Regions from separate parts of the Micrococcus sp. KRD128 genome, predicted to be linked through region 2. Evidence: riboswitches for the same ligand, from Rfam matches in the RefSeq annotation. Region 2 holds a riboswitch; the other holds the start of a gene.

Region 1 (14,250 bases), on a different contig from region 2:
GCTGCTCGGCATCGGGTTCGCGCTCGTGCCGGTGGCCCTCGTGCTGCACCTGATGCACCTGCGCGGCCGGAACCCGTTCCGGGTGCTCGGCCTCGACCTGCGCCGCCCCGGCCGCGACCTGGCCTGGGGCCTGGGCCTGTTCGCGGCCATCGGGCTGGGCACGCTCGGCGTCTACGCCGCCGGCCGGGCCCTGGGGATCACGACGGCGATCGTCGGCTCGGCGCTCGGGGAGAGCTGGTACCAGGTGCCGGTCCTGCTGCTCTCCGCGCTGCGGCATGGACTGCTGGAGGAGGTCATCGTGGGCGCCTGGCTCGTCGACCGGCTCGGGTATCTGCAGCGGCTCCGCGCCGCGGGCCTGGCGCGCGATCCGGCGCCGGCCGTGCCGTCGTCGTGGGTGAGCGCCGAGGGGCTGTACCTGCCGACCCGCGCGGCCGTCGTGGTGCTCGGCCTCGCGCTGCTGCGCGGGGCGTACCACCTGTACCAGGGGATCGGGCCGGGCGTGGGCAACGCCCTGATGGGCGTGGTGTTCGCGCTCGTGTTCCTGCGGGTGCGCCGGGTGATGCCGCTGGTCATCGCGCACGCGCTGCTGGACGCCGTCGGGTTCGTCGGCTACCCGCTGCTGGCGCGGGCGGGGCTGCTCGGCTGAGCGGCCCCGCCCCCGCGCTCAGAGCGTGATCTCACCCTTCGGGGTGCGGAAGGTGACCGAGACGATGCCCGGGGTGCCGGAGGGCGCGACGTACTCGATGTCCACGTCCTGGACCTGGCCGTCCTCGTCGTCGCCGAGCCACTCGGCGAGGCGCTCGGGGGAGCCGGCGATGTTCAGGTGCTCGATGGTGGCCTGCGGCTCGGCCGCCTGCGAGGGGTGCATGTCCTCCTGGCCGTCGGCCCAGCGCAGGATGAACGGCAGCTGCGGGTCCGCGAGGGTGCCCTTGATGCCGATCTGGCGCCAGGACAGCTCGCGGCCGTCCGGGAAGCGACGGTTGCCGGGGACGGCCTCGCGGCCGAGGCGGCGCTCGAACCGGCCGATGTCCGGGGTGGCCACGGCCCAGCTCATCCAGCCGCCGCCCTGCTCGGTGCGGGCGCGCACGAGCTGGCCGAACGGCGCGCTGAGGGAGGCCGGGTGGTCCAGGGCCTCGACGACCTCCAGATACTGCCCCCCCGTCATGGGGAAGAGCGCGTTCTGGGTGCCGAAACGTGGGTGGACACCGCCCTTGATCCGCTCGATGCCCAGCGTCTCGGCGATGCGGGCGACCGTGGCGTCCAGGCCCTCGGGGCCGGCGGCGTAGGACACGTGGTCCATGCGACAGGTGTGCACTGCGCTGTTCCTCTCCGTTCCCGGGCTGCCCCGGGGGTTGACCTGGTGCGAGTCGGGGGGCGTCGAGCCCTTGACGGGTCGGGTGCCCCCGTGCGGAGAGCGTATCCGCGTGTGACACGCGTGACGAAATCGTGGCGGGGCGGCGGGCTACACTCGGAGACACGGTCACGAGAGTCAGCAACAGGCCCCGGCATGCTGACCGGCAACCCTCCTTCCGCGGTGGGGTGCCCCGGGTGACGACCAGGCCGGCCCCACAACGGGTGCCGGCAAGCGCGGGCCGATCCCACGGCCCCTCTCGACGGCGCCGGGTCATCTCCGGCACCTCGACGACGCCGGCCCCCGGATCGGCACGTCGGCCGGCGGGCGGGGCGGACGGGTCCGGCCCCTGATCCCTTCAGGAGGGTCCGCCATGACCGACCAGCCCACCCCGACCCCCGACGCCTGGGGCTTCTCCACCGCGCAGGTCCACGCGGGCGTCGCCGTCGGCCAGCACGCCTTCGGTGCGACCGCCCTGCCGATCTTCCAGACCACCTCGTACGACTTCCCGTCCGCCCAGGTGGCCGCGGACCGGTTCGCGCTCAAGGACCTCGACCCGCTCTACACCCGCATCGGCAACCCGACGCAGGGCCCGGTGGAGGAGAAGATCGCCGCGCTCGAGGGCGGTGTGGGCGCGCTGCTGCTGGCCTCCGGTCAGGCGGCGACGACGTTCGCGATCCTCAACCTCGCCGGCGCCGGCGACCACGTGGTCGCCTCGGCCAGCCTCTACGGCGGCACGCAGAACCTGTTCAAGCACACCCTCGCCAAGGTCGGCGTCGAGACGACGTTCGTGACCGACCCGGACGACATCGAGTCCTGGCGCGCCGCCGTGAAGCCGAACACCAAGGCGTTCTTCGGCGAGACCCTCGGCAACCCGCGCGGCGACGTCCTGGACGTGCGCGCCGTCGCCGACGCCGCCCACGAGGCCGGCGTGCCGCTGATCGTGGACAACACGCTGGCCACCCCGTACCTGCTGCGGCCGATCGAGCACGGCGCCGACGTCGTCACCCACTCCGCCACGAAGTACCTCGGCGGGCACGCCGCGGCCATCGCGGGCGTGATCGTCGACGCCGGCACGTTCGACTACGCGCAGCACGCCGAGCGGTTCCCCGGCTTCAACGAGCCGGACGAGTCCTACCACGGCCTCGTCTACGCGCGGGACCTCGGGGTGGGCTCGCCGTTCGGCGCCAACCTGGCCTTCATCCTCAAGGCGCGCGTGCAGCTGCTGCGCGACTACGGCTCGGCCATCTCCCCGTTCAACGCGTTCCTGGTGAACCTCGGCCTGGAGACCCTGTCCCTGCGCATGGAGCGGCAGGTGGCCAACGCGGCCGCGGTGGCGGGCTGGCTGGAGGGTCGCGACGACGTCGAGCACGTGGTCTACGCCGGCCTGGAGTCCAGCCCGTGGCACGAGCGGGCCCAGCGCTACCTGCCGAAGGGCGCGGGCGCGTTCGTCTCCTTCGAGATCGCGGGCGGCCGCGAGGCCGGGGCCGCGTTCGTGGACGGGCTCACCCTGCACCACCACGTGGCCAACATCGGCGACGTCCGCTCCCTCGTGGTGCACCCGGCCTCCACCACCCACGCCCAGCTCACCGACGACGAGCAGCGCGCCGCGGGCGTCACTCCCGGCCTGGTGCGGCTCTCGCTCGGCGTGGAGGACCTCGAGGACATCCTCGCCGACCTTGAGCGCGGCTTCGCGGCCGCCGCCCGCCGCGGCGACGACGACGCAGGGGATCAGGCATGACCGCCGTCGCCACGCGTCCGTCGCGCACCGCGCTGCCCCGCGGCGGCCGCCACCGCCTGCGGGTCGGCGAGCTGCGCACCGAGACCGGCGGGCTGCTGCCCGACGTCGAGCTGGCCTACGAGACCTGGGGCACCCTCGCCGCCGACGGCTCCAACGCCGTGCTCGTGCTGCACGCCCTCACCGGCGACGCGCACGTGGCCGCGCACGAGCAGGACCCGACGCCGGGCTGGTGGGACGCCCTCGTCGGCCCGGGCCGCGCCGTGGACACGGACCGGTGGTTCGTGGTCGCCCCCGCCATGATCGGCGGCTGCCACGGCTCCACCGGGCCCTCGACGCCGGCCCCCGACGGGCGGCCCTGGGGCTCCCGGTTCCCGTTCCTCACGCTGCGGGACGCGGTCGAGGCCGAGCGGCGCCTGGCCGACCACCTCGGGATCGGCGCCTGGCACGCCGTGATCGGCGGATCGATGGGCGGGGCCCGCGCCCTCGAGTGGGCCGCGACCCACCCCGCGCGCGTCGCCGGGGTGGGTGTGCTGGCCGCCACCGCGGCCTCCTCCGCCGACCAGATCGCGTGGGGGCAGGCGCAGACCGCGGCCATCCGCCTCGACCCGGACTTCCAGGGCGGCGACTACTACCCCGGCCCCGGCCCCGTGGCCGGCCTGGGCATCGCCCGGCGCATCGCCCACACCACCTACCGCACGGCCGGCGAGCTCGGCCAGCGGTTCGGCCGGGAACCGCAGGGCGTCGAGGACCCGTTCGGCACCGTCGTCGGGGTGCCGGGCGGGCGCGGGCGCTACGCCGTGGAGTCCTACCTGGACCACCAGGCGGCCAAGCTCGCCGACCGGTTCGACGCGAACTCCTACCTCGTGGTCACCGAGGCCCTCATGGGCCACGACGTCGGGCGCGGGCGCGGCGGCGTGGCGGCGGCGCTCGCGGACTACCGGGGCCGGGCGTTCGTGGCGGCCGTCGACTCGGACCGGCTCTACCTGCCGGCCGAGTCCGAGGCGCTCGCGGCGGCGCTGCCCGCGCGGCCGCCGGTGCACACGATCGCCTCGCCCATCGGCCACGACGGGTTCCTCACCGAATACGGGCAGGTGGCCGACACGCTGAAGCGCGCCCTCGCCCTCTGAACTTTCGTTCGGGAAACGGCGGCGTGTCGCGGCACTGTCGTTCGGGAAACGGCCACCGGCCCCCGCCGGCCGGGCTCAGGGCTCGACGATGTCCAGCGGCTCGGTGTGGTCCGAGCCCTGCGGCATCGGCGCACCGAAGAGCGGCTCGGGGACGGGGCGCTTGGCCGTGACGCCGTCGCCGGAGGAGACGCCGCGGAGGCGGCGGACCACCCACGGCGCCAGGTGCGTGCGCACCCACGCGGCGTCCGACGCGCGGGCCTCGCGCCACGTGCGCGGCGCCGGCGGGGCCAGGCGCAGGTGCTCGAGGCCGTGCTCCACGCCGAGGGTGTCCAGCACCATCGCGGCGATCGTGTGGTGGCCGAGCGCGGAGAAGTGCAGGCGGTCCTCGGCCCACATCTCCCGCCGGGCGAGGTCCTTGAGCGACCACATGTCCGGCACCAGCGCGTCGTGCCGCAGGGCGATGGTGCGCACGTTCTCGTTGTAGATCGCCACGGTGCCGCGGATGCGGCCGATGACGGGCGTGCCCTTCACGTCGGTCGCGTTGAACAGCAGCACGGTGGCGCCGTCGGAGGCCAGGCGCTCGACGACGGCGTCCAGCCGGGCCGCGATCTCGTCCGGGTCCGCGCCGCGCAGGATGTCGTTGCCGCCCGCGCAGACGCTGATGAGGTCCGGCCGCAGGGCGAGCGCCGGCTCGACCTGGTCCTCGGCGATCTGGTCCAGCAGCTTCCCGCGGACCGCCAGGTTGGCGTAGGCCAGGTCCTCACCGGCCGGGGTCAGGCGGGAGAGTTCCTCGGCCAGGCGGTCGGCCCAGCCGCGGTGGTAGCCGGGGCGGTCCGGGTCCGGGTCGCCGATGCCCTCGGAGAACGAGTCCCCGATGGCGACGTAGCGGCGCCACGGATGGGCGGCGGGATCGTCGACCGGGGTCGCGTCGGAGGCGTGCGGAGGCTGGGAGGAAGATGGGTTACCCACGGGTAGGATTCTGCCCGCCCCGCGCGGGAGGGGTCAACCGCCGGGCGGGGCCGACCGCGCCGCTCGCTAGGCTGGCGGGCGTGAACGCGAACCCCACCCCCGCCGTCGAGCCCGTCGTCCGCTGGTCCCGCCCCGAGGGCGAGCGCACCGAGGACCTGCTGGTCGTCCTGCACGGCTACGGCGCGAACGAGGACGACCTGTTCGGCCTCGTCCCGCACCTGCCCGAGCACGTGACGGTGGCCGCCGTGCGCGCGCCCCTGCCCCTGCAGCCGGGCTCCCACGCCTGGTTCCCGCTCTCCCAGGACCCGGTCACGGGCGAGCTGGGCTCCACCGCCGAGCCGGTCCGCGAGGCCGTCGAGGCCCTGCACGCCTGGGTGCAGGCCGTGCGCGGGGACTTCCGCACCGTCTCCCTGCTCGGCTTCTCGCAGGGCATGGCGATGGCCACGTCGCTGCTGCGCCTGGACCCGGAGGCCTACGCGTGCACCGTGGCGCTGTCCGGCTTCGTGGTGGACCCGGAGCTCACCGAGCCGCGGCTGCGCGAGCTGTTCACCCGGGACGACGACGTCGCCCGCGTCCGACCGAAGGTCTTCTGGGGCCGCGGCCAGGAGGACCCGATCATCTCCGAGCCCCGGGTCGAGGAGACCCATGCCTGGCTGACCGCCCACGTGGACCTCATGAAGATCGTCTACGCCGGGCTCGGCCACGCGATCAACGAGCAGGAGCTGGGCCACGTGAAGGAGTACCTCGTCCACATGGTGCCGCCCCGCGGCTGACCCACCGGGCCTGTTCGACGACGGCGCCGCGGCCGCCCGCCGGTGCGTCGGCTCAGGCCTGCTCGGCCTGGACCACGAACGCCTCGCCGTTGAACTCCACGACGTCCCCGTCGTGCAGCTGGGCTCCGCGACGCGTCTCGACCGCGCCGTTGACGGTGACGAGACCGTCGGTGACGACGTCGCGGGCCATGGCGCCGTCCTCCACGAGGGAGGCGAGCTTGAGCGCCTGGCCGAGGCGGATGGACTCGTCACGGATGGGCAGGGGCTGGGCGTCGGGTGCGTTCGTCTCGGTCATGGTGTCCATCATGGCCGGTAGGCTGGACGGGATCGACCGGCGCGCCGCGCCGGAACGGGCCCGCCGCGTCGAAGGCGGCCGGGTGCCGTCGTCGTCGTGATCCCCTCCCGCCCCGCCGATGAGTACGGAAGTGATGCCCCCATGGCTGCCAAGTCCCCGCTGGACAACGTCATCAACCTCGCCAAGCGCCGAGGCTTCGTGTTCCAGGCCGGTGAGATCTACGGCGGTTCGCGCTCCGCGTGGGACTACGGGCCCCTGGGTGTGGAGCTGAAGGAGAACATCAAGGCCGAGTGGTGGAAGACCTTCGTGCGCTCCCGTGAGGACATGGTGGGCCTGGACTCCTCCATCATCCTGCCGCGCGCCGTGTGGGAGGCCTCCGGCCACGTCGAGACCTTCACCGACCCGCTCGTGGAGTGCACCCAGTGCCACAGGCGGCACCGCCAGGACCACCTGCTCGAGGCGTTCGAGGCCAAGAAGGGCCGGCCGGCCGAGGGCATGGCCGAGATCGTGTGCCCGGACTGCGGAACCCAGGGCGCCTGGACCGAGCCGCAGCTGTTCTCGGGCCTGGTCAAGACCTACCTCGGCCCCGTGGACAACGAGGAGGGCCTGCACTACATGCGCCCGGAGACGGCGCAGGGCATCTTCGTGAACTTCCTCAACGTGCTGGGCGCGGCCCGGAAGAAGCCGCCGTTCGGCATCGGCCAGATCGGCAAGGCGTTCCGCAACGAGATCACCCCGGGCAACTTCATCTTCCGCACCCGCGAGTTCGAGCAGATGGAGATCGAGTACTTCGTGCCGCCGGCCGAGGCGGGCCAGCACTTCGACCGCTGGGTCGAGGACTGCTGGGACTGGTTCATCGACCTCGGCATCGACCCCGCGAACCTGCGGAAGTTCGACGTCCCCGCGGACGAGCGGGCCCACTACTCGGACGCCACGATCGACCTCGAGTACGACTTCGGCTTCACCGGCGGCGACGGCTGGGGCGAGCTGATGGGCATCGCGAACCGCACCGACTACGACCTCGGCCGGCACACCGCGCACTCGGGCACGAAGATGCAGTACTTCGACCAGGCCAACAACGAGCACTACACCCCGTACGTGATCGAGCCGTCCTTCGGCCTGACCCGCGCCATGATGGCGTTCCTCGTGGACGCCTACGCCGAGGACGAGGCCCCGAACGCCAAGGGCGGCGTGGACGTGCGCACCGTGCTCAAGCTGGACCCGCGCCTGGCCCCGGTCAAGGCCGCCGTGCTCCCGCTGTCGAAGAAGCCCGAGCTGCAGCCGGCCACCCAGTCCCTCGCGGCGGAGCTGCGCACCCTCTGGAACATCGAGACGGACGACTCCGGCGCGATCGGCCGTCGCTACCGCCGCCAGGACGAGATCGGCACCCCGTTCTGCATCACCGTGGACTTCGACACCCTCGAGGACCAGGCCGTGACCATCCGCGAGCGGGACACCATGGCCCAGGAGCGCGTGGCGCTGTCCCAGGTGAAGTCCTACCTGCTGGAGCGCCTGGTCAAGTGAGCGGGGACGTGACGGGAACGGTCGGGGCTGCGGGGCACGACGACGGCGGCGCGCTGTTCGACTCCGCCGCGGTCGCCGGCGGGAAGATCGTGCTGCGTCCCTGGCGGCCCGGGGACGACCTGGCCCTGCTCGAGGTGTGGGGTGACCCAGCCAACGCGCAGCAGCACCAGGACCGGGCGATGCTCGCCGAGGACGCGGAACGGCCCTGGCGCCGCGCGCTCGTGGCCGAGGCCGCCGGTGTGCCGGTGGCGGCCGGCGTCGTCTACGCCTCGTCCGTGCACCCGCGGCGGCTGTGGCTGTACGTCGAGACCGCGGCCGCCGAGCGGCGCCGGGGCATCGGCCGGGCGCTCGTGGCGGCCCTGCGGGGGCTCGCCGTACAGGCGCACGCCGCCGGCGCCATCCCGACGACGGCCCTGAAGGCCCGGTTCGCCAGGGACGCCCTGGTGCCCGGCGTGGCCGGCGCCGACCCGCAGACCGAGGCCGACGGTGCCACGGGCCGCCCGCCCGTGGACACGGACGCCGTGCGGTCCCAGACCGCCGCCCTGGCCGCCGGCACCGAGGCGTTCCTCGTGGCCGAGGGCTTCACGCCCGTGCAGCGCTCCCGCCGCGTCGCGATCGCCCCGGGGGCCATCGGCCTGCCGGACGTGCGCGGGGAGGAGCACCCGGACGGCGTGGTCCTCGAGGAGGCCTCGACCGGCTCCGTCGAGCTGACGCAGGCGGTCACCGCGTTCTACGACGCCGTGCACGCGTGGGACCCGTCGACCCTGAGTGTCGGGGCCGCCCAGCAGCTGCTGCTGGGCCCGGCCACCGGGGCCGCGGGCGCCGTCGTGCTCCGCGACGCGCCGAAGGCCGAGGGCGGGCGCATCCGCGCGTTCGCGGTGTCCTACACGCCGGAGCGCCAGGACGCGCCGGCCGATGTGCTCGTGGGCTGGGACCCGGAGCTGGGGGAGGAGGACGCGCTGCAGGCCGTGGCCGACCTGCTCGCCCTGCTCGTGGCCCAGTACCCCGTGCAGATCGAGGTGGACGAGGCGATGGCCCCGCTGGAACGGATCGTGGACGGGCTCATCGGCGGCAACGCGGCGCGGACCCTGGTGGACACGTACGTGTTCGTGGACGACGCGCCGGGCGCGTGAACCGGGCGGCCGCAGCGGACCGCCGGCGCGCCCGCGCCCTGCGGGGCACCGTCCTCGCGGTGGCCCTGCTCAACGGCGCCTACCTGGTGGTCGAGATCATCCTGGCCCTGGGGATCGGCTCGGTGGCCCTCGTGGCGGACTCCGTCGACTTCTTCGAGGACTTCGCCGTCAACCTGCTGATCTTCGTGGCGCTGGGGTGGACGGCGGCCCGGCAGGCGGTCATCGGCAAGGTCATGGCCGGGGTCATCGTGCTGCCGGCCGTGGCGGCGCTCGTCATGGCGGCCACGAAGGTCGGGGACCCCGAGCCGCCGGCCGCGGGCGTGCTGCTGGGGGTGGCCGTCGGCTCGATCCTCGTGAACCTCGTGTGCGTGGCCCTGCTGTCCCGCGTCCGCACCGACGGCGGCTCCCTCACCCGGGCGGCGTGGCTCGCGGCGCGCAACGACCTCGTGGCCGGCGCCGTGCTGATCGCCCTGTCCGGGATCACCGTGCTGACGGCGTCGGGCTGGGCGGACATCATCGTGGGCGTGCTGCTCGTGCTGCTCAACGGCTCCGCCGCCAAGGAGATCTGGGAGGCCGCGACCGAGGAGCACCTGGCGGCCCGGGCCCTCGCCGGCGAGGTCGACGACGACTGAGCGGTTCCTACGGGGTGGCGGGCAGCCGGGCGGCCAGCACCGCCCCGACGACGGCCAGGCCCAGGAACACCGTCAGCGCCGGTGCCAGACCGACGGCGCCGGCCAGCGCCCCGACCGCCGGGCTGAGCCCGACCCCGGCCAGCCGCATGCACCAGCTCGTCACCGCCAGCCCGGTCTGCGGCTTGAGCCCGGGCGCCTCGTCGCCGAGGGCATAGGCCACGGGCACCACCACGGCGCAGCCGAGCCCCGCCAGGGCCAGCCCCGCGAACGCGGCAGGCACGGCCACCGACTCGGGCAGCGGCGCCAGGGCCAGCCCCAGCCCCACGACGACGGCGCCCAGCCCCGCCGTCAACGCCCCGCGTCGTCCCAGGGCGGCCAGGGTGCGGTCGCCCGCGAGGCGGCCGATGAACTGCGCGCCCAGCAGGGTCGACGCGCCGAGCACCGCCGCGGCCGGGTCCAGGCCGCGCTCGGTGATCAGGAACAGGGTGGCCCACGCGTTGCCGAACTCCTCCACGCCGAAGCCGGCCATCGCGATCACCACGGCGGGGACGAGCGCGGCCAGGGCGGCACGCGGCGGGAGCACCCCGCTGCGGGCCGGCGTCGGGCGCGCGGATGCCTCGTCGGACGCGTCATCGGTCGGCACCGGATCCGCGGGGTCCTCGGTCAGGAACAGGCGCCGGACCCCCAGCAGCACCGCGACGCACACGGCGCCGTTGAGCCCCAGGTGCAGGGCCGCGGGGCCGCCCACGGTGATGACCGCGGCGCCGAGCCCGGCGCCGGCGGCCGCTCCGAGGCTCCAGCCGGCGTGCATGGTCGTGAGCACGGGCCGGGCCAGCCGGGTCTGCACCTGCAGGCCCTGCGCGTTCTGGGCGGTGTCCACGACGGCGTCGAGCACGCCCGACGCCAGGACGAGGCCCGCGAAGACCCACAGCGGCCAGCCCGCGGCCGTGCCCGCACCGTGCCCGGCCCCCGCGCCCGCCCCGGCGATGTCGAGGACGAGACCGGCCGCCGTCGTCAGCAGGGCGATGGCCACGCTGCCGGCGAGCATGACGCGGCGGGCGCCGAACCGGCGCAGGATCGGCGCGGGCAGGGGCCCGGCGAGCGTGCCGCCCACGGCGAGCGCGATGACGAGCAGGCCGAAGGCGGCCGGGTCCAGTCCGAACGCGGCCTTCGCCTCCGGGTAGTGCGGGATGAGCGCGCCGAGCAGGGCGCCGTTCGTCGCGAAGGCGGCGGTGACGGCCCAGCGCGCGCGACGGGCTCGGGCGAAGCCGTCGTCGGCTGGGACGTGCGGCGCGGCCTGGCTCATGCATCCCAGCCGAGCAGGCGCCAGACCTCCGCCCAGCCGGCGAAGATCTTCGCGTTGTACTCGACCCCGAGCTGGTTGGGGTTGGCGAACAGGACCCAGTCGGCGGCGGCGACGGCGTCGTCGGCGGCGAGCTTCTCCGCGACCTCCTCGGCGGACCCGGCGTAGGTCGGGCCGGAGCGGGCGGCGCCGCCCTCGAGCATGCCGGAGGAGTCGCGCGAGGCCCGCTCCCGACCGAAGTACAGCTCGTCCTCCCGGTCCTGGATGACGAACGCGGAGCGCGTGACCGCCGTGCGGCCCGGACCGGCGTGGCCGGCCGCGGCGAAGGCCTCCCGGTAGCGGGCGATCTGGTCGGCCTGCTGGACGTGGAAGGGTCGGCCGTCGTCCTGCAGGAGCAGGGTGGAGGAGAGCATGTTGTAGCCGTCCCGCCCCGCCTCGACCGCCGACGGCGTGGACCCCGACCCCCACCAGATCCGGTCCGCGAGCCCGGGGGAGTGCGGCTCGATCCGCAGCGGCTGCGAGCTGTGCGCCCAGCCGGAGGTCAGGTCCGGCGCCGCGATCCCCTCACCGCGCACGGCCGAGAGGAAGCGGCGTCCGCGCTCGCGGGTCACGTCGGCCCAGGTCTGCCCCTCGGCGAGGGTGTAGCCGAACTGCGCCTGGCCGTCGAGGGCGGCCTCGGGTGAGCCGCGGGAGACGCCGAGCTCGAGCCGGCCGCCGGAGATGAGGTCCGTGGTGGCCGCGGCCTCGGCCATGTACAGGGGGTTCTCGTAGCGCAGGTCGATCACGCCGGTGCCGAGGCTGATCCGCTCGGTGCGGGCGGCCATCGCGGCGAGGATCGGGAACGGCGAGGAGAACATCCGCTGGAAGTGGTGGACGCGCAGCCAGGCGCCGTCGAGCCCGGCGTCCTCGGCGGCCACGGCCATGGCGACGACGTCGTCGAGGGCCTGCCGCGCGTCCGGTTCGGCGCCGGGACGGTGGATCCAGTGGCCGAAGTTGAGGAAGCCGAGGTGCTTGCGGGTCATGCCGGGTGCAACCGCGGGGCGGGCGGGGCTGTTCCCGGTGCTCGTCTGACCGCCGGCCGGCGACATCACCTGCGGGCAGACCCGCGGAGATGTCGCTGCGGAGCGGTCGATCGCCGCGGCGTCCGCCATACTGGCGGGCATGAGTGAGCAGTGGAGCGAGAAGGACATCGAGCTGGCGAACCGGCTCTTCGACATGGCGCGTGACGGGGACACGGCCCAGCTGAAGGCGTACCTGGACGCCGGGGTGAGCACGCGCCTGCGCAACCACGCGGGCGACTCCTTCCTCACCCTCGCCGCCTATCACGAGCACCCGGACACGGTGGCGATGCTGATCGAGGCCGGCGCCGAGATCGAGCACGCCAACGATCGCGGCCAGCGCGCCCTGACCTGCGCCACGTTCAAACGGGATGTCGCCTCGATGCGGCATCTGCTCGCGGCCGGTGCGGACCCGGACGCGGGCACCCCCTCGGCGCGTCAGACCGCTCAGATGTTCGCCGGTGCTGACCTGCTGGCGGTGCTCGACGGCGGGGACGCGGCGCCGGCGTCGGAGGCCTGACCCGCCGGGAGGACGGTCTGCCCGTCCCGGCGGGGTGCCTCTGCGATCGCCTCCCAGCGGGCCTCGTGGTGGGGCACGGTGACGCGGGTGCCGGGCGGAATGGAAGAATGGGGTCCGACATGACTTCTTCCCACACCCTCCCCGCCGCGGCGGTGACCGACGCCGACGACGTCGCCGACCTCCACGCCGCGCACTACGCCAAGTCCGCCGGCGCCGGTCGACGCATCACCGACGACGATCAGCTCCACGAGGCCCGCCACCCCGCCCCGACGACGGACCGCCTGGCCCTGCCCCCGCTGCGGCTGGGGCCGCTGACCATCGACGTCCCCGTGGTGCTCGCCCCCATGGCCGGCATCACCAACACCGCGTTCCGCCGCCTGTGCCGCGAGTACGGTGGCGGCCTCTACGTCAACGAGATGGTCACGGCCCGCGCGCTGGTCGAGCGGAAGCCCGAGTCGATGCGCATCATCCAGCACGACCCCGACGAGGTGCCCCGCTCCGTCCAGCTCTACTCCGTGGACCCGGTCACCACCGGCGCGGCGGTGCGGATGCTGGTCGAGGAGGACCGCTGCGACCACATCGACATGAACTTCGGCTGCCCCGTGCCGAAGGTGACCCGGCGCGGCGGCGGCTCGGCCCTGCCGTGGAAGTCGGAGCTGTTCGCCTCGATCGTCAAGGCGGCCGTCACCGAGGCCGCGAAGAGGGACATCCCGGTGACCGTGAAGATGCGTCGCGGCATCGATGAGGACCACCTGACCTTCCTCGACGCCGGCCGCACGGCCCGCGACCTCGGCGTCGCCGCCGTGGCCCTGCACGGCCGCACCACGCGCCAGTTCTACTCGGGCACCGCCGTGTGGGACGACATCGCCCGGCTGCGCGAGGCCCTGCCGGACATCCCCGTACTCGGCAACGGCGACATCTGGTCTGCGGAGGACGCCATCGCGATGGTCGAGCAGACCGGCGTGGACGGCGTCGTGATCGGCCGCGGCTGTCAGGGCCGGCCGTGGCTGTTCGGCGACCTGCAGGCCGCGTTCGAGGGCCGCCAGGACCGGTTCCAGCCGACGCTCGGCATGGTCGCGGACACGCTGTACCGCCACGCCGAGCTGCTCGTGGGCACCTTCGGCGGCGACGAGCTCAAGGCCCTGCGGGACATCCGCAAGCACGTGGCCTGGTACTTCAAGGGCTACCCCGTGGGCTCCGAGATCCGCACCGCCCTGTCCACCGTCCCGGACCTCGCCACGATGCGCGAGATCCTCGCCCGCGTGGACCGCGACCAGCCCTACCCGGGCGAGGCCGCCGAGGGCCCGCGCGGCCGCTCCGGCGCCCCCAAGCGCCCGCACCTGCCGGACGGCTGGCTCGACTCCCGCGAGCTCAATGCCGAGCAGCAGGCCATGATCCAGGCCGCCGAGCTGGACGTCTCCGGTGGCTGAGCCCACGACGCCGGTGCCCGCAGCCGGAACGCCCGCCGCGCCGTCGTCGCCCTGGACCGGCGCCGCCCACCAGCCGGTGCTGTTCGGCCCCGAGGGCCGGCCCCCGTATGCCGGCCGCGCCGTGCAGACCCCCGGCTACACGCCGTGGGACCGGGAGCGGTGGCTGCCCGAGCCGCCCAAGTCCTCCTACCGCTCGGACTTCGAGCGGGACCGCGCCCGCGTGCTGCACTCCGCGGGCCTGCGCCGGCTGGGGGCCAAGACCCAGGTGGTCGCCCCGGACGCGGACGACTTCGCCCGCACCCGCCTGACGCACTCGCTCGAGGTGGCCCAGGTGGGGCGTGAGCTCGGTCGGTCGCTGGGCTGCGACCCCGACCTCGTGGACACCGCCTGCCTG
Region 2 (15,668 bases):
AGCGGGAGGTCGGAGCCGAACGCCTTGACGCCGTCGACGACGGCCTGGGCGTGCGCCTCGTGACGGACGATCGTGTTGTAGAGGGCGCCGTGCGGCTTCACGTAGCGGACCTGGCCGCCGGCCGCGCGGGCGAGCGCGTCGAGGGCGCCGATCTGGTAGAGGACGTCGTCGGCCAGCTCGGTGGGCGTGCAGTCCAGGAAGCGGCGGCCGAAGCCGGCGAGGTCGCGGTAGCCCACGTGCGCGCCGATCGTGACGCCGGCGGCGACCGCGTCACGGCAGGTCCGGGCGATCCCCGAGGGATCGCCCGCGTGGAAGCCGCACGCCACGTTGGCGGAGGAGACGGAGGGCATGATGGCGGCGTCGTCCCCCATCGTCCACGAGCCGAAGGACTCGCCGACGTCGGAGTTCAGGTCGATCTGCGGCGCGTGAGACACAGTGAAGTCCTCTCGGGTCGGGCCCGGCTGAGGTGCCGGTCACACAATCTTGAGGCATGAGGGGGGATTGTTCAACAATCCTCGGCGCGTCCTCGTGGCGCTCACCCGGTGCGCATACCAACGCGGGTTGAGTTATCGCGGGTGTTCAGCCGCGCCACCCGCGATAACTCAACCCGCGTTGCGGGCCGGGCCGAGCGACGTCAGCGCAGCGGCGTGTGCTCCGGGTCCACGCGCTCGCCCTCGCGCACGGGCCCGGGTGCGGTGCCGCCGCCCCACGGGTCCCCGCCGAACGCCTCGCGCCCGTGCTCGCTCAGCCAGCTCCCCAGCTCCGGGCCGGCGGGCACGATGCCCGTCGGGTTGATGTCCTCGTGGACCACGTAGTAGTGCTCCTTGATCTGCGCGAAGTCGATCGTGTCGCCGAAGCCCGGGGTCTGGAACAGGTCGCGCGCGTAGCCCCAGAGCGCCGGCATCTCGGTCAGCTTGTTCCGGTTGCACTTGAAGTGCCCGTGGTACACGGGGTCGAACCGCACCAGCGTGGTGAACAGCCGCACGTCGGCCTCGGTGATCCGCTCCCCCATCAGGAAGCGGCGCGTCGTCAGGCGCTCCTCGAGCCAGTCCATCGCGGTCCACAGCCGCTCGTACGCGGCGTCGTACGCCTCCTGCGAGCCCGCGAAGCCGCACCGGTACACGCCGTTGTTCACCTCGGTGAACACGCGCTCGATCACCTCGAACATCTCGTCCCGCTCCGGCCCGGCGTCGGGGATCAGCTGCGGGGCGCCGTCGCGGTGGAACGCGGCCCACTCCGTCGAGAGGTCGAGGGTGATCTGCGGGTAGTCGTTGGTCACGACGCCGCCCGTCGGCACGTCGACGATCGCCGGCACCGTGATGCCCCGCGGGTAGTCGGGGAACCGCGTGAAGTAGTTCTCCTGGAGCCGCTCGGTGCCGAGCACGGGGTCCTTCCCGCCCTCGTCGAGGTCGAAGGTCCAGGAGCGCTCGTCGTGGGTCGGCCCCGGGGTGCCCAGCGAGATCGCGTCCTCCAGGCCGAGCAGGCGCCGCACGATGATCGTCCGGTTCGCCCACGGGCACGCCCGCGCCGCCACGAGCCGGTAGCGGCCCGCCTCGACGGGCCACGCCTCGGCCCCGTCGGTGAGCCCGCCGCCCACGCGGCCGACCGTGGACGGCTCGGCCACGGGCAGGGCCCGCACGGCCTCCGGGTCCGCCACGATCCGGTCCGCTATGTAGTTCGTGTCCCGCGTGAACTCCGCCCCGGACTGCACGTAGTTGCCCGTGAGCCCCTCGCGCGTGTCGATGGTGCCGCGGTCCGCGGCCTGGCCGGTCTGCTGGTTCTCCATACACTCGAGCCTATGACGACGACCCCCGCCACGCCCGGCCCCACGCCCCGCTGGTGCGCTGCGTGACCGCCCAGAACCCCTCCCCGATGACCCTCGCGGGCACCAACACGTACGTGGTCGCCGCACCGGACTCGGACGCGGCCGTCGTGGTGGACCCGGGCCCGGAGGACGACGTCGCCGCCCACCTCGAGCGCGTCCGCGCGGCGGCCGAAGGCCGCCGGATCGCGCTCATCCTGGTGACGCACCGGCACGCCGACCACACCGGCGGGGTGGACGCGTTCCACGCGGCCACGGGCGCGCCCGTGCGAGCCGCGGACCCGGACTGGTGCCGCGGCGGAGCCGCCGTCCTGACGCCGGACGAGCGGATCGACGTCGCCGGGACCCCGGTGCTGGCGTGGCACACCCCGGGCCACACCTCGGACTCCTACTCGTTCGCCGTCCCGGACGCGGGCGCGCACGGCGCGGTCATCACGGGCGACACCATCCTCGGCTCGGGCACCACCATGCTCGACCACCCGGACGGCACCCTCACCGACTACCTGGCCAGCCTGCGCCGCCTCGAGGCGGCGGGTCCGCTCACGGTGCTGCCCGCGCACGGGCCCGTGCCGGAGCCGCTGGACGTCGTCGCCCGCGACTACCGGCACCACCGCGAGGGCCGCCTGGAGCAGATCCGCGCCGCCCTGGCCGCGCTGCCCGAGACCGAGGCGGCGACGATCACGCCCGAGGACCTGGCCCCCCGCATCTATCCCGGCCTCACAGGCACCGTGGCCCGCGTGGCCGTCCAGACGGTGGCCGCGCACCTGCGCCACCTGCGCGAGGGCTGAGCCCCTCCGCCGCGGGCCCGGCCCGCACTACGCTGGCCTCAGACCCGTCCCCTCGACCCCGCGGAGGCACCCCATGACCATCCTCGTCGGCTACGCCCCCTCGAAGGCCGCGGACGCCGCGCTGGACACCGCCCTGGACATCGCCCGCTCCACCGGCGAGCGCGTGGTGGTGGTCAATGCGGGCCCCGGCGGCGAGCACCGCACCAAGTCCCTCGTCACGGAGGAGCAGCAGCGCGGCGTGCAGGCCCGGTTGGACGCCTCCGGCGTGACGGCCGAGTTCCGCCAGTACGCGCGCGGCCGGTCCACGGTGGAGGAGATGAAGGACGTGGCCGCGGAGCTGGACCCGTCCATCGTGGTCATCGGCGTGCGCCGCCGCGGCGGCTTCGGCCGGTTCGTCATGGGATCGGTCTCGGACGAGCTGCTGCAGGAGATCGATCAGCCCGTGCTGTGCGTGAAGGAGTACCGGCAGTACGGGGACCACACGCCCGAGGCCGTGAGCCACGTCGCCGAGACGGACCCGGCCGCCCACGGCCTGCCCGCATCCGAGCCGATGGCCGAGCGGCGTCGGCTCACGCCCGTCGATCCCGAGGACCCGACGCTCGAGCGCTGAGCGCTCCCGCCGGGCCTCAGTCCTCGTCGTCCTGACGGCGGCGCGTGACGGCGTCGTCGAGGAGGCCGTCCACGTGGGAGCCGGCGCCGCTGCGCCGTCCGGCCTCGTCCGCCGCCGCGGCCTCCGCCGCCTGCTTGGCCTGCTGGGCGCGCCGCTCGGCGAACGCCTCCTCGCCCGGGCCGGCGAGTTCGCGGTTGCGCTGCACCGCCGTCATCGAGCCGGTGTACAGACCGGAGTGGTCGCCCACGCGGGTCAGCGGCGTGGTGAGGGTGTCCGGGCGCGGATCGGCGCCGTCGACGCGCGGCAGCGGCGCGGTGCGCGGACGCGGCTCGCGGGCCGCCACCCCGGAGCCGTCCGGGCCCGGCTCGCCCGTCCGGTCGCCATCGCGAGCCCCCGCGTCGGAGCCCTCGGAGGCGGGGGCGGCGTCGCCGTGGGCGGGGTGCCCGTCCTCCATGCGCTGCACCACGATGCCCTCGGGGTGCTCGTGGCGCAGGAAGGCCACGAGGTCCTCGCGCACGAGGCAGCGCAGGTCCCAGAGGTCGCCGGAGTTGCGGGCGGAGACCACGGCGCGGATGCGCACGACCCCGCCGGTCGCGTCGGTCACCTGCAGCGCGTGCTCGCGTCCGTCCCACAGGTCCGTGGACTCGAGCAGCTGGGTGAGTCGTGCGCGCAGCGCGTCCATGGGAACGCGCCAGTCCACGTCCAGCTCCACGACGCCGGAGACCTCGGAGCCCACCCGCGTCCAGTTCTCGAACGGCTGGGTGGTGAAGTGCGAGGACGGGTAGACCATGCGGCGACCGTCCCAGAGCTTGAGCACCACGTTGGACAGGGTGATCTCCTCGACGGTGCCGAACACGCCCTCCATGTCCACCACGTCGCCCACCCGGATCGCGTCCGTGAAGGCGAGCTGGAAGCCGGCGAACACGTTGGTCAGCGTGGACTGCACGGCCAGGCCGGCGATCACGGAGATCACACCGGCGGAGGCGAGCAGGCCGGCCCCGAGCGAGCGCACCTCGGGCACCCCCAGCAGGACCACGGCGACGGCCACCACCACGATCACCGCGTTGAGGATGCGCCGGATCAGGATGGTCTGCGTGCGGATGCGTCGCTCGCGGCGGTGCTCGACGCCGGTCTCCTGGTAGCGGCCGAGGATCCCCGCCTCGATCACGCCGACCAGGCGCCACGCGGCCCACGCGCCTGCGGCGGCCACGGCGATGAGCATCAGGAACGACGCCGGCCGGTACCAGGTCTGCTCCTCGGCCATGACCCCGAGCCAGATCCGGGAGGCCAGCAGGCCGGCGGCGACGGCGGCCGGCAGGCTCAGCCGCGCGGCGCCGTGCTGGAACGCGGGGCGGCGCACGAGCACGACGCGCGCCACCTGCAGGGCCAGGTACACGACCGCCGCGCCGATCGCGAACGCCATCAGCACGGTCAGCAGCGTCCCCCATTCCACGCCGAAGGCCCGTGTGGTGGCGGCCGCCCCGTCCTGGATGTCCCCCTCCACCCCGGACGGCACGGTCTCGCCCGCCAGGAGGCGGTCCAGGGCGGTGTCCAGCGCGGCGTCCGCGGCCTTCGAGGGGGCGTAGCCGACGAGGATGGTCATGGGGTGCCTCCGCGGGGTCGAGGGGAATTACTTTTTTTTTTTCAAGCAGAAGCCGGCATACGAGCTGTAGCTCCGTCTCGTGGGCTCGGAGATGTGTATAAGGGACAGGGGCAGGACGGGGAGGACCATGACGACAGTCTGACACCCGCCCCCGGACGCACCCCGGAGAAGAGCACAATGGAGCCTGACCGTCCGCGCGGTCCGGGCCCGGCCGTCGTCGCGCCCCGTCCCGCCGGCCCGCCGCCGCCCCTCTGGAGGAATCCGTGCTCTCCGTCACCGACCTGCGCCCACTCGACACCGCCACCGCGGACCTGTCCCGCATCATCCCGCGGGCGAACGTGGACGTGTCCTCCGTGGTGCCGGTGGTCGCCCCGATCATCGAGCGGGTCCGCCACGGCGGCGAGCAGACCCTGCTGGAGCTGGCCGAGCGGTTCGACGGTGTCCGTCCGCCGGCCCTGCGCGTGCCCGCGGAGGCGCTCGAGGCCGCCCTGGCCGGGCTCGACCCGCGGGTGCGCGCCGCCCTGGAGGAGTCGATCCGCCGAGCCCGGCTCGTGCACGCCGCCCAGCACCCCCAGGACTCCACGGTCGAGCTCGGCGAGGGCGCCGTCGTGGAGAACCACTGGATCCCCGTGGGCCGCGTGGGCCTGTACGTGCCCGGCGGCCGCGCCGTGTACCCCTCCTCGGTGGTGATGAACGTGGTGCCCGCGCAGGCGGCCGGCGTGGGGAGCCTCGCGGTGACCTCGCCCCCGCAGCGGGACCACGGCGGCCTGCCCCACCCCACCGTGCTCGCCGCGTGCGCGCTGCTCGGCGTGGACGAGGTCTACGCGGCCGGCGGCGCCCAGGCCGTCGCCATGCTGGCGCACGGCGTGAAGGACGACGACGGCGGGTGGCTCTGCGCGCCCGTCGACCTGGTGACGGGGCCCGGCAACGTGTACGTGGCCGCCGCCAAGCGCGCGCTGCAGGGCGTGATCGGCGTGGACGCCGAGGCCGGGCCCAGCGAGATCGCCGTGATCGCGGACGGCACCGCCCGCGCCGACTGGGTGGCCGCGGACCTGATCAGCCAGGCCGAGCACGACCCGCTGGCCGCCTCCGTGCTCATCACGGACTCCCAGGACCTGCTCCGGGACGTGCAGGCGGCGATCGAGGCGCAGGTGCCCGGGCAGCTCCACGAGGAGCAGCTGCGTGAGGCGCTCACCGGACCGCAGTCCGGCGTGCTGCTGGTGCGGGACATGGACCAGGCCGTGGAGGTCTCCGACCGGTACGCCACCGAGCACCTCGAGATCCAGACCCGCGACCCCGAGGCCCTCGTGGGGCGCCTCCGCAACGCCGGCGCCGTGTTCGTGGGCCCGCACGCCCCCGTGCCGCTGGGCGACTACTCGGCCGGGTCCAACCACGTGCTCCCCACCTCCGGGACGGCCCGTTTCTCATCGGGGCTGAACACCGTGACGTTCCTGCGCCTGCAGCAGCGCATCCGCTACACGGAGACCGGGCTCAAGGAGGTCGCGGACGGAATCGGCGTGCTGGCCGAGGACGAGCGCCTGCCCGCCCACGGCGCCGCGATCCGCGCCCGCTTCGCGTGAGGGAGCGGGAGTGAGCGGCGTCCGCATCGACGCGTGGCTGTGGGCCGTGCGGCTGTACAAGACCCGGTCGGCGGCCACGGCGGCCGTGCGCGCGGGCCACGTGCGCATCGACGGCGAGCCCGTGAAGGCGGCGACGCCCGTCGTCGTCGGGAACCGGGTGCGGGTGCGCCAGGACGGACGCGAGCGGATCCTGGAGGTCACGGGGCTGATCGCCAAGCGGGTGGGCGCCCCCGTGGCCCGGCAGCAGTACGTGGACCACTCCCCGCCGCCCGTGCCGCGTGAGCTGCTCGCGGTGCCCTACCGTGAGCGCGGCGCGGGCCGGCCCACCAAGCGGGACCGCCGGCAGCTGGACGCGCTGCGCGGCCGCGACCGACGCTGAGCGTCTCAGTCCTCCCCGATCCGAACGGCCCGGGCGGGCCACCGCCGGAGCCGACGGTGGGCCGACGCCCGCGCCGTCATCCGCCGTCGTGATGGTGGCCTCATGCGGAGGGGGCGGTCAGCACCATCCGGAACGGCTTGTCATTGTCCACCGTGACGGTGAACGTCATCGGCCCCGCCTCATCCACAGGGGGAGTCGCCGCCGACCAGCCGCCGCACAGCGCCTCCGATCCGGCCATCCAGGTCTTCGTTCCCCCGCCACCTCGTGAGGTCTGGATCGCCGTCTCACCGGTGGCAGCCGAAGGACACAGCACGATGACCCGAAGGACCGCACCCTGTTGGGCGTCCACGGTGATCTGCTGTGTGCCCGTCCCGACCGCCTCCTCCAGGACGGACTCCTTCTCCGGGTCGAGATAGTCCGCATCCGGATGCTGGCGCGTGTACTCGACCAACGTCATCCCGTCCTCCTCGAACAGCGCGGCGGGGAGTGCTTCTTCGCCGGCGGGTGACGACGCGGACGAACCGGTGGCGGAGGCCGACCCGGTTGCAGAGGCGGCCGCTGACGTCGGGGTGACGGAGGACGCCGCAGCGGTGGATGCATTCGCGGTGGAGGAGACGCCGCTCTGGGAAGCGGAGCATCCCGAGATGGCGGTACTGACGAGAGCGGCGGCGACCACGGCGGCCGACCATGCCGCACGCTTCGTCGTGATGTCCATCCGCATGATCTGATCCCTCTCGGAGAACCGACTGCGGGGCCGCGGGCCGCGGTCTCGAGCCCCCCCTCTCGAGTGGCTCGATCCTGGCCGGGGATGCCCGGTGTGTCAAGCGTCACATTGGAGGAGCTCGGATGACGCCGGGCGACCGCCGTGCTTTGACCGCCCCACGGACCCCTCCGTAGGCTGGTCCCCAGAATCACGAGTTCCCGTCATTCACGGCCCTGGCCGGCGGGACGGCAACCCTCTCACGCAGTAGTGGGGTGCTCCAGGTGATGATTCGGCCCCTCGGACACCCCGACGGGCAAGTACCGCGCCTCTGCGGATCCGGGCGATCCGCGTTCCCGCCGTCTGCGGAGCCGCGTCAGTCATCGGAAGAGGACGCGCGCCATGACCCTGACCCACGAACCCCACACCGCCGCGTGGGACACCGACCTGTCCCTCGGCAACCTCCGCTCCGGCCTCTCGGCCTTCCCCACCGGGGTCGTCGCGCTGGCGGGCCTCGCCGACGACACCCCCGAGGTGATGGTGTCCTCCTCCTTCGGCGTGGGCATCTCCTGGGAGCCGGCCCTCGTGTCCTTCTCCGCGCAGAACAGCTCTCGCACCTGGCCGCGCCTGCGCCGGGCCGGGGCGATCGGCGTCTCCCTGCTCGCAGCGGACCAGACGCCGCTGTGCCGTCAGCTGGCCTCCCGCGAGGGCGACCGCTTCGCCGGTCTCGACGTGCACCACAGCCCGCACGACGCCCTGCTGATCGGGGGCTCCTCGCTCTGGCTCGAGACGCGGGTGCACGCCGAGGTCCCGGCGGGCGACCACACGGTGGTGCTGCTGGAGGTGACGGCCTTCGCGGATCACACGGACGCCGCTCCCCCGGCCGCCCTGCACCGCAATCTCTTCCACGGCCTGCGCGCGCTCTGAGCGAACTCCAGGTGAACAATCGGGCCCCTGGTTCCCGGTCGGCGAGATCCGTGCAATGATGGAGCCTGAAGTTGATCAAGCTGTATCCCGCCATCTTCACTGCTCGTCAGCCCGGCATAGTCGGCGTCGATGAGTGTTGGGCAAGCGGTTCAGTCTCGCCGCTTCACCCGCGTCCCACATCCGGGCCGCGGTCCAACACCGCCACCGCACCGCGGGGGCGCATCGAAAGGACACCATCATGGCTGTCGGTACTGTCAAGTGGTTCAACGCTGAGAAGGGCTACGGCTTCATCGCCCCCGAGGACAACTCTGCGGACGTGTTCGTGCACTTCTCCGCCATCCAGGGCTCGGGCTTCAAGGAGCTCCAGGAGAACGACCGCGTCGAGTTCGAGACCCAGGACGGCCCCAAGGGCCTCCAGGCCGCCAACGTGACGAAGCTCTGATCTTCGCCTGACGCACGGCTACCGACGTCCCCGGTCCGCACGGACCGGGGGCGTCGTCGTGTGCGCTTCCGTGCGCCCCGCACACCCCCGCACTCCGCCGCACGCCCGTTCGACCGCGGCGCTGCGACATCACCGCAGGGCAGCACTGCGGTGATGTCGCTGAAGCGCGGTCCTCTGCGGTGGGTCTGATCCTGGCCCTGCGCGTCAGGCCGCGCCCCGCCGGCCCACGTGGCGACCCAGCAGCAGCACCACGCCCAGGGCGAGCAGATACCCGCCCGCGACGACGGCGAAGCCGGCCCGGTAGTCACCCGCGACGGCGGCCGCCGCGAACACGACCGTCATCACGGTGCCGAGCTGGCCCGAGGTGACGTCGAGCCGCTCCATCACGACCGTGGCGGAGGCGGAGACGCCGTAGTTGAACAGGGGCCCGGCGCCCATCGCCGCCAGCAGCACCCACAGCAGGGCCGCGGAGGGGCGGCGCGCGGCGGGGGCGGGAGGGGTCACGGCCCCAGGCTAGCCCGGGCGCCCGGGCCGCCCCGCCGAGACGACCGACGCCCTGCGACATCACCGCCGGTCAGAACGGCGGTGATGTCGCAGGGCGTCGGTCACATAGGGTCAGCCGGGCGGGGGCGGGTCAGCCGACGCGGCCCTCGCCGCGGGGCTCGCCCTCCACGCGGCCGGTGGTCCCCCGCTGGGTGACCTCCGCGCCGTCCTGGCGCTCGGGCCGCTCGCCGGCCTCCGCCGGCAGGCCCTCGTTCTCGTCGGTGGGCGTCTCGCCGGCGGTGGCGGCGGGTGCCGGGTCCTGCGGGGCCCCACGACGGCCGCCGTGCGGGGACAGCGACTCACCCTCACCCAGCGAGCTGACGCGCGGCATCGGCGACGTCGTCAGCGGCACGGACTCGGTCCGTCGGGCGTCGACGAGCGTGGAGCCCGTCCCGGAGATGGGGGAGCCCTGCACGGGGGCGCCGGCCGCCTCGCGGCCCGGGATCAGCAGCTCGGAGCGCCACTCGGGGTCGCGCTCGGTGAGGTAGTCCACGCGGGCGTGCTCGCCGAAGTGGTCCGCGTCCGCCTCCTCCCAGTCCATGGCCCAGCCGGCGGGCGGGTCGTTGAGCAGCTCGTCCGTGCGCAGCCAGTGGTAGATGGACGCGTACGAGCGGGTGCTCAGGTGGTCCACGCGGCGGCGCAGCATGCGGGTGTTCAGCTGGGACGGATGCGTCAGGCCCATGGACGCCATGATCTGCACGGCCTCGCGCACGGTCAGGCGGTGGTAGTTGAAGACGCGGTTGCCCTTGTCCTCCACGTCGAGGGCGCGCATCAGACGCGGGTCCTGCGTGGCCACCCCCACGGGGCACTCGTTCGTGTGGCACTTCTGCGCCTGGATGCACCCGGTGGCCATCATCATCGCGCGGGCGGACATGGTGAAGTCCGCGCCCTGGATCAGACGCTTGACGATGTCCGAACCGGTGGCGACCTTGCCGGCCGCGCCGAGCTTGATCATGTGGCGCAGGCCGGTGCCCACGAGCGCGTTGTGCACGAGCATGAGGCCCTCGGTCAGCGGGGTGCCCACGCGGTCCGAGTACTCGAGCGGGGCGGCGCCGGTGCCGCCCTCGGAGCCGTCCACGATGATGAAGTCGGGGGCGATCCGCTCCTCCCAGATGGCCTTGGTCATGGCCAGCACGTCCACGCGGGAGCCCACGCAGAACTTGATGCCGATCGGCTTGCCGTCCGAGAGCTCACGGAGCTGCTCGACGAACCTGACCATCTCGCGCGGGGTGCGGAACGCGGAGTGGGACGCCGGGGACAGGCAGTCCTTGTCCATCGGGATCTCGCGGGCCTCGGCGATCTCGGGGGAGATCTTCTCCTTGGGCAGCATGCCGCCCAGGCCGGGCTTCGCGCCCTGGGAGATCTTGATGGTGATGCCCTTGACCTCGGGCAGCAGCGCCTTCTCGGCGAACTTCTCCGGGCTGAAGGTGCCGTCCTCGTTGCGGCAGCCGAAGTAGCCGGAGCCGATCTCCCAGAACAGGTCCGCGCCGTTGCCGCGGTGGTACTTGGTGAGGCCGCCCTCGCCGGTCTCGTGGATGAACCCGCCCAGGCCGGCGCCCTTGTTCATGGCGATCACGGCGTTGGCGGAGAGGGAGCCGAAGGACATGGACGAGATGTTCATCAGCGAGATGTCCACGGGCCGGCGGCAGTCCGGGCCGCCGATCCGCACCGTGGGGGGCTCCTCCGGCGGGTTGACCGGGGCGGTGGAGTGCAACAGGAACTCGTAGCCGATCTCCGAGGTGTCCCGCTCGGTGCCGAACGCCTTGTGGCTGTCCAGTCCCTTCGCACGGGCGTAGACGATCGAGCGGGTGTCCCGGTCGAACGGCTTGCCGTCGAAGTTGCGCTCGATGAAGTACTGCTGGATCTCGGGGCGGATCGACTCCAGCAGGTACCGCATGTGGCCGAGCACGGGGTAGTTGCGGAGGATCGCGTGCCGCTTCTGGGTCATGTCCCACACGGCGAGCACGAGCAGCGCCACCAGGAGGACCGCCAGCACCCACCACGCGCCGCCGCCGATGGCGGCCACCAGCACGACGACGAGCGCGGCCAGCGAGAGGGTCGCGACGATCAGGAGTCTGTTGTTCACCCGACCATCGTGCCCTATATCACTCGAACGTTCATCCTCGCTGCACTGTGTCGAAGTCCCACGTGTGGGGCAGGGGCGTCCGGGCCGACGGCAGGGCCACGCTGCGCCGCCACTCGTGCAGCCACTCCGGCAGCGTCGGCTCCCCCGCGAGGTCGTGGCCGGCCGCCGCCGCGATCGCCCGGACCTCGTCGTTCTCTACGGGGCGGCCGTCCTTCTTGCGCAGGCGCGTGCAGATGTACGCGCGCACCGCGACGTCGCCGTCGACCACCACGCGCTGCTCGAACCACACCGCGCGCTCATCCAGGCCGATCATCCGCGTCTCCACGTCGAACCGCTGCCCCAGGGTCACCGAGCGGCGGAACGCGATCTGCTCGGCCTGCACCACGGGCGTCCAGCCGCGACGGCGGATCTCGTCCCACAGGCCGGTGCGGACCATCGCGTCGAAGCGGCCGAGGTCGAACAGCCCGAAGTACTGGCCGTTGTTGACGTGCAGGGCCATGTCCACGTCCGTGGGCAGGGCGCGCATCGGCAACGTCGTCGGCTCCCAGAGTCCGGCGCGCGGGCGGCGGCGGGCGCGGGCGACGACCCAGATCGTGCGGGGGATCAGATGCATCAGAGGTTCCTCCTCGGGGTCACAGGACCCCCTCGGTCAGATGGTCCGGCGTGCCGAACCGGTGGGCGGTCACGGACACGGCCTGTTCGTGCAGGAACGGCAGCAGCTCCACCTCGCCGGCGCTCACCACGGGGCCAGCGTAGACCGCCACGTCGGGGGTGTCGCCGAGCGCCGCGTGGAGCGCGCGCCGCGCCGCCTCGGCCGCCTCCCGGTCGCCGGCCCAGTCGGCGACGAGCCGGATCCGTGCGTCGCCGCCGCCCTCCGCTGCGGGCGGGACCAGGGCCAGCCGCCGGGCGCGGTCGTGGAACGCGGCGTCATCCTCGACGACGACGTCCACCGGCGCGGCCGTGCCGGCACCCTCCGTGCGGACGGACCGGACCAACTCCTCCACCCGGCCGCGCACGGCCTCGGCCGAGAGCCCGTCCGCGTCGGGCCCCTCCGCGGTGGGGGTCGGGCGCAGGCTCACGGTCATGGGCGCCCCGGCGCGCAGGCCGGCGGAGACGATGCGCAGCAGGTGGTCGGCGGGCCCCGAGTGCCGGCGCACGAGGACCGGGGTGGGGACGTGACGCAGCACGTTCCGCTCGGCCTCGAGCGCGGAGACGTCCGCGGCCACCCCGAACACGGTGGTCCACGCGTGGGTGTCGAGGGCGCGGGCGGTCTCGAGCCAGGACGCACCCGCGCCGTCGGCCTCGGCCCCGGGCCGTCCCTCTCCGCCGGCCCACGTGCGCGCGTCCTCCCAGTCCACGAGGCCGTGCAGGTAGTGCGGCCCACCGGCCTTCGTGGTGGGGCCGACGACGGAACGCTTCCAGCCGCCGAAGGGCTGGCGGCGCACGATGGCCCCGGTGATGCCGCGGTTCACGTAGAGGTTGCCGGCGCGCACGCCGCGCAGCCACACGTCGATCTCCTCCCGGTCCAGCGAGTGCAGCCCGGAGGTGAGGCCGTAGTCCACGGCGTTCACGATCCCGATGGCCTCCTCGAGCGTCTCGGCCGTCATCACGGCCAGCACGGGGCCGAAGTACTCGGTGAGGTGGGCGTCGGCGCCGGGACGCACGCCGGAGCGGATGCCCGGGCTCCACAGGCGACCCGTCTCGTCCAGGTGCCGCGGACGCAGGGCCCACCGCTCCCCCGGGCCGAGCTCGGTGAGCCCGCGGCGCAGCTTCTCGCCGGGGGCCTCGATCACGGGGCCCATCTCGGCGCGCGGGTCCGCGGGGTGCGCCACGTGCAGGGACGAGGCCGCGTCCAGCAGCTGCCGGTGGAAGCGCTCGGAGGTGGCCACGGACCCGACGAGCACCACGAGGGAGGACGCCGAGCACTTCTGGCCGGCGTGACCGAACGCGGACTGGACCACGTCCTTCGTGGCCAGGTCCAGGTCCGCGGACGGGGTCACGATCACGGCGTTCTTGCCGGAGGTCTCGGCGAGCAGGTGCAGGTCGGGGCGCATCCCCTTGAACAGCCGTGCGGTGTCCCAGCTGCCGGTGAGGATGAGCCGCTCGACGGCCGGATCGGTCACGAGCGCCGCGCCGACCTCCGTCTCGTCCTCGTCCGCCAGCGTCACCAGGCGCACGAGGTCCGCGGGGTCGTGCCCGGCGAGCGGGCCGCCGTCGTCGAACAGGCCCGAGTCCCGCAGCCCGGCCACGATCAGCTCCCACGCGACCGCGCCCGTCCGCTCGGACTGCGGGGCCGGCTTGAACACCACGGGCGAGCCGGCGCCGAGCGCGGCGAGGACGCCCCCGACCGGGATGGCCACGGGGAAGTTCCACGGCGGGATCACCAGGGTCAGGCGGACGGGCACGGCGCGAGCGCCCTCCACCGCGTCCAGGCCGCGGGCCAGGCGGGCGTAGTAGTGCGCGAAGTCCACGGCCTCGGAGACCTCGGGGTCGCCCTGGTCCAGGGTCTTGCCGGTCTCGGCGGCGGCCACCTCCAGCAGGCGGGCCCGGCCGGCGTGCAGGGCCCGTCCGACGGCGTCCAGCGCGTCGGCGCGCTCGTGGCCGGTGAGCGCGCCCCAGCGGGCGCCGGGGTCGGCGGTGGCGGCGATGGCGGCGCGGGCGGCGTCGACCGTGGTGGCGCGGTGGGCGCGGACGGTGCCCTCACCGAGCGCGGAGTCCGGGACGGCCGCGAGGATCCGGCGGGCCCACTCCCGGTTGCCGGGCAGCGCGGGGTCCGTGTCCGGGGTGTTGGCGAAGCCGTCCACGGGGGCGGGGGTCGGCCCGTCCTCCCCGCGGGACCGGTCCTGGAGGCGGTTCGGACGGGGCACGGCCGCGTCCAGGTGGCGCAGCGAGGCGCGGAAGCGCTCCTCCTCGCGGGCGAACAGGTCCGCGTCCGCGTCCAGGTCGAACACGGCGGACATGAAGTTCTCCGGCGAGGCGCCCTCCTCGAGGCGACGCACGAGATAGGAGATCGCCACGTCGAACTCCTCGGGCCGCACCACGGGCGTGTAGAGCAGCAGGGCTCCGACGTCCGCCCGGACGGCGGCGGCCTGGCCGGTGGCCATGCCGAGCAGCATCTCGAACTCCACCGCGGCCGGGTCGAGGCCGCGGCGCTCGATCAGCCGGTGGGCCAGGGCGACGTCGAAGAGGTTGTGCCCGGCCACGCCGATGCGCACGTGGGCCAGATGCTCCGGGGTGAGCGCGTAGTTGAGCACGCGCTTGTAGTTGGTGTCCGCCTCCTGCTTCGAGCCCACCGTGGCCAGCGGCCAGCCCGTCAGGGAGGCCTGCATCCGCTCCATGGGCAGGTTGGCGCCCTTGACCACGCGCACCTTGACCGGGGCGCCGCCGGCGGCGACGCGGCGCGCGGCCCACTCCTGCAGGCGCACCATGGCCGCAAGCGCGTCCGGCAGGTAGGCCTGCAGCACGATGCCGGCCTCGTAGTCGCGCAGGCCCGGCTGCTCGAGCAGGGCGGTGAACACGTTGAGCGTGAGGTCGAGGTCGCGGTACTCCTCCATGTCCAGGTTGACGAAGGTGTCCCGATCCCGGGCGAGCTCGAACAGCGGGGTGAGCCGCTCGGTGATGTCCGCGACGGCCTCGTCGAACGCGTAGGGCGCGTGCGGCGCGGTGGCGGCGGAGACCTTCACGGACACGTAGTCGACGTCGTCGCGGCGGATCAGCGCGGCGATGCCCTCGAGCCGGCGGTCCGCCTCGCCCTGGCCGAGGATCGCCTCGCCCAGCAGGTTGATGTTCAGCCGGGTGTGCTCGTCGCGCAGGGCCGCGATGGCCTTGCCGAGCTGTCGGTCCCGCGCGTCGACGATCAGGTGGGAGACCATGTGCCGCAGCACGCGGCGGGCCGTGGGGACGGCGATGCGCGGCACGAGCGGGGCCGCGCGGCCGCCGACGCCGAGGACGGCGCGCAGTGCCGGAGGCAGGAAGCCGGGGGCACGGCCGGCGAGCTCCCGCAGCGCCCGGGCGGCGATCGCGGGGTCCTCGGGGCGGACCACGTGGTCCACGAAGCGCACGATGAAGTCGAGCCCGCCCGGCTCCTTCAGGGCGCCCGCCAGCTGGCGGGCCGCAAAGTCGGCCTCATGGTCGCGGGACTCGGCGAGCCAGCGCCGCACCTGCGCGACGGCATCGTCGGCGAGGGCG

What was found. Region 2 has a riboswitch for S-adenosylmethionine ahead of J1M44_RS00725 (flavin reductase family protein). Riboswitches for the same ligand answer to the same signal wherever they lie in the genome.
Region 1: another riboswitch for S-adenosylmethionine. It lies ahead of J1M44_RS04340 (O-acetylhomoserine aminocarboxypropyltransferase/cysteine synthase family protein); the one in region 2 lies ahead of J1M44_RS00725 (flavin reductase family protein).

Annotation. Positions count from the first base shown of each region.
Region 1 covers NZ_JABFAX010000009.1:24,928-39,177, reverse strand. The annotation lists partial or broken gene J1M44_RS04350 (CPBP family intramembrane glutamic endopeptidase) at 1-646, shown strand, start outside; gene J1M44_RS04345 (VOC family protein) at 665-1,300, opposite strand; SAM riboswitch class IV at 1,479-1,594, shown strand; gene J1M44_RS04340 (O-acetylhomoserine aminocarboxypropyltransferase/cysteine synthase family protein) at 1,725-3,092, shown strand; gene metX (homoserine O-acetyltransferase MetX) at 3,089-4,219, shown strand; gene J1M44_RS04330 (SGNH/GDSL hydrolase family protein) at 4,295-5,188, opposite strand; gene J1M44_RS04325 (alpha/beta hydrolase) at 5,269-5,961, shown strand; gene J1M44_RS04320 (RNA-binding S4 domain-containing protein) at 6,014-6,256, opposite strand; gene J1M44_RS04315 (glycine--tRNA ligase) at 6,398-7,780, shown strand; gene J1M44_RS04310 (GNAT family N-acetyltransferase) at 7,789-8,913, shown strand; gene J1M44_RS04305 (cation transporter) at 8,910-9,545, shown strand; gene J1M44_RS04300 (MFS transporter) at 9,553-10,851, opposite strand; gene J1M44_RS04295 (LLM class flavin-dependent oxidoreductase) at 10,848-11,870, opposite strand; gene J1M44_RS04290 (ankyrin repeat domain-containing protein) at 12,010-12,426, shown strand; gene dusB (tRNA dihydrouridine synthase DusB) at 12,546-13,856, shown strand; gene J1M44_RS04280 (deoxyguanosinetriphosphate triphosphohydrolase) at 13,849-14,250, shown strand, end outside.
Region 2 covers NZ_JABFAX010000001.1:148,772-164,439, forward strand. The annotation lists gene J1M44_RS00680 (5-oxoprolinase subunit PxpA) at 1-434, opposite strand, end outside; gene J1M44_RS00685 (glutathione S-transferase family protein) at 635-1,786, opposite strand; partial or broken gene J1M44_RS00690 (MBL fold metallo-hydrolase) at 1,799-2,610, shown strand; gene J1M44_RS00695 (universal stress protein) at 2,684-3,220, shown strand; gene J1M44_RS00700 (mechanosensitive ion channel family protein) at 3,237-4,823, opposite strand; gene hisD (histidinol dehydrogenase) at 5,087-6,403, shown strand; gene J1M44_RS00710 (RNA-binding S4 domain-containing protein) at 6,414-6,782, shown strand; gene J1M44_RS00715 (hypothetical protein) at 6,883-7,239, opposite strand; gene J1M44_RS00720 (hypothetical protein) at 7,220-7,510, shown strand; SAM riboswitch class IV at 7,692-7,811, shown strand; gene J1M44_RS00725 (flavin reductase family protein) at 7,885-8,409, shown strand; gene J1M44_RS00730 (cold-shock protein) at 8,648-8,851, shown strand; gene J1M44_RS11550 (hypothetical protein) at 9,056-9,355, opposite strand; gene J1M44_RS00740 (FMN-binding glutamate synthase family protein) at 9,486-11,480, opposite strand; gene J1M44_RS00745 (acyl-CoA thioesterase) at 11,512-12,093, opposite strand; gene J1M44_RS00750 (bifunctional proline dehydrogenase/L-glutamate gamma-semialdehyde dehydrogenase) at 12,113-15,668, opposite strand, start outside.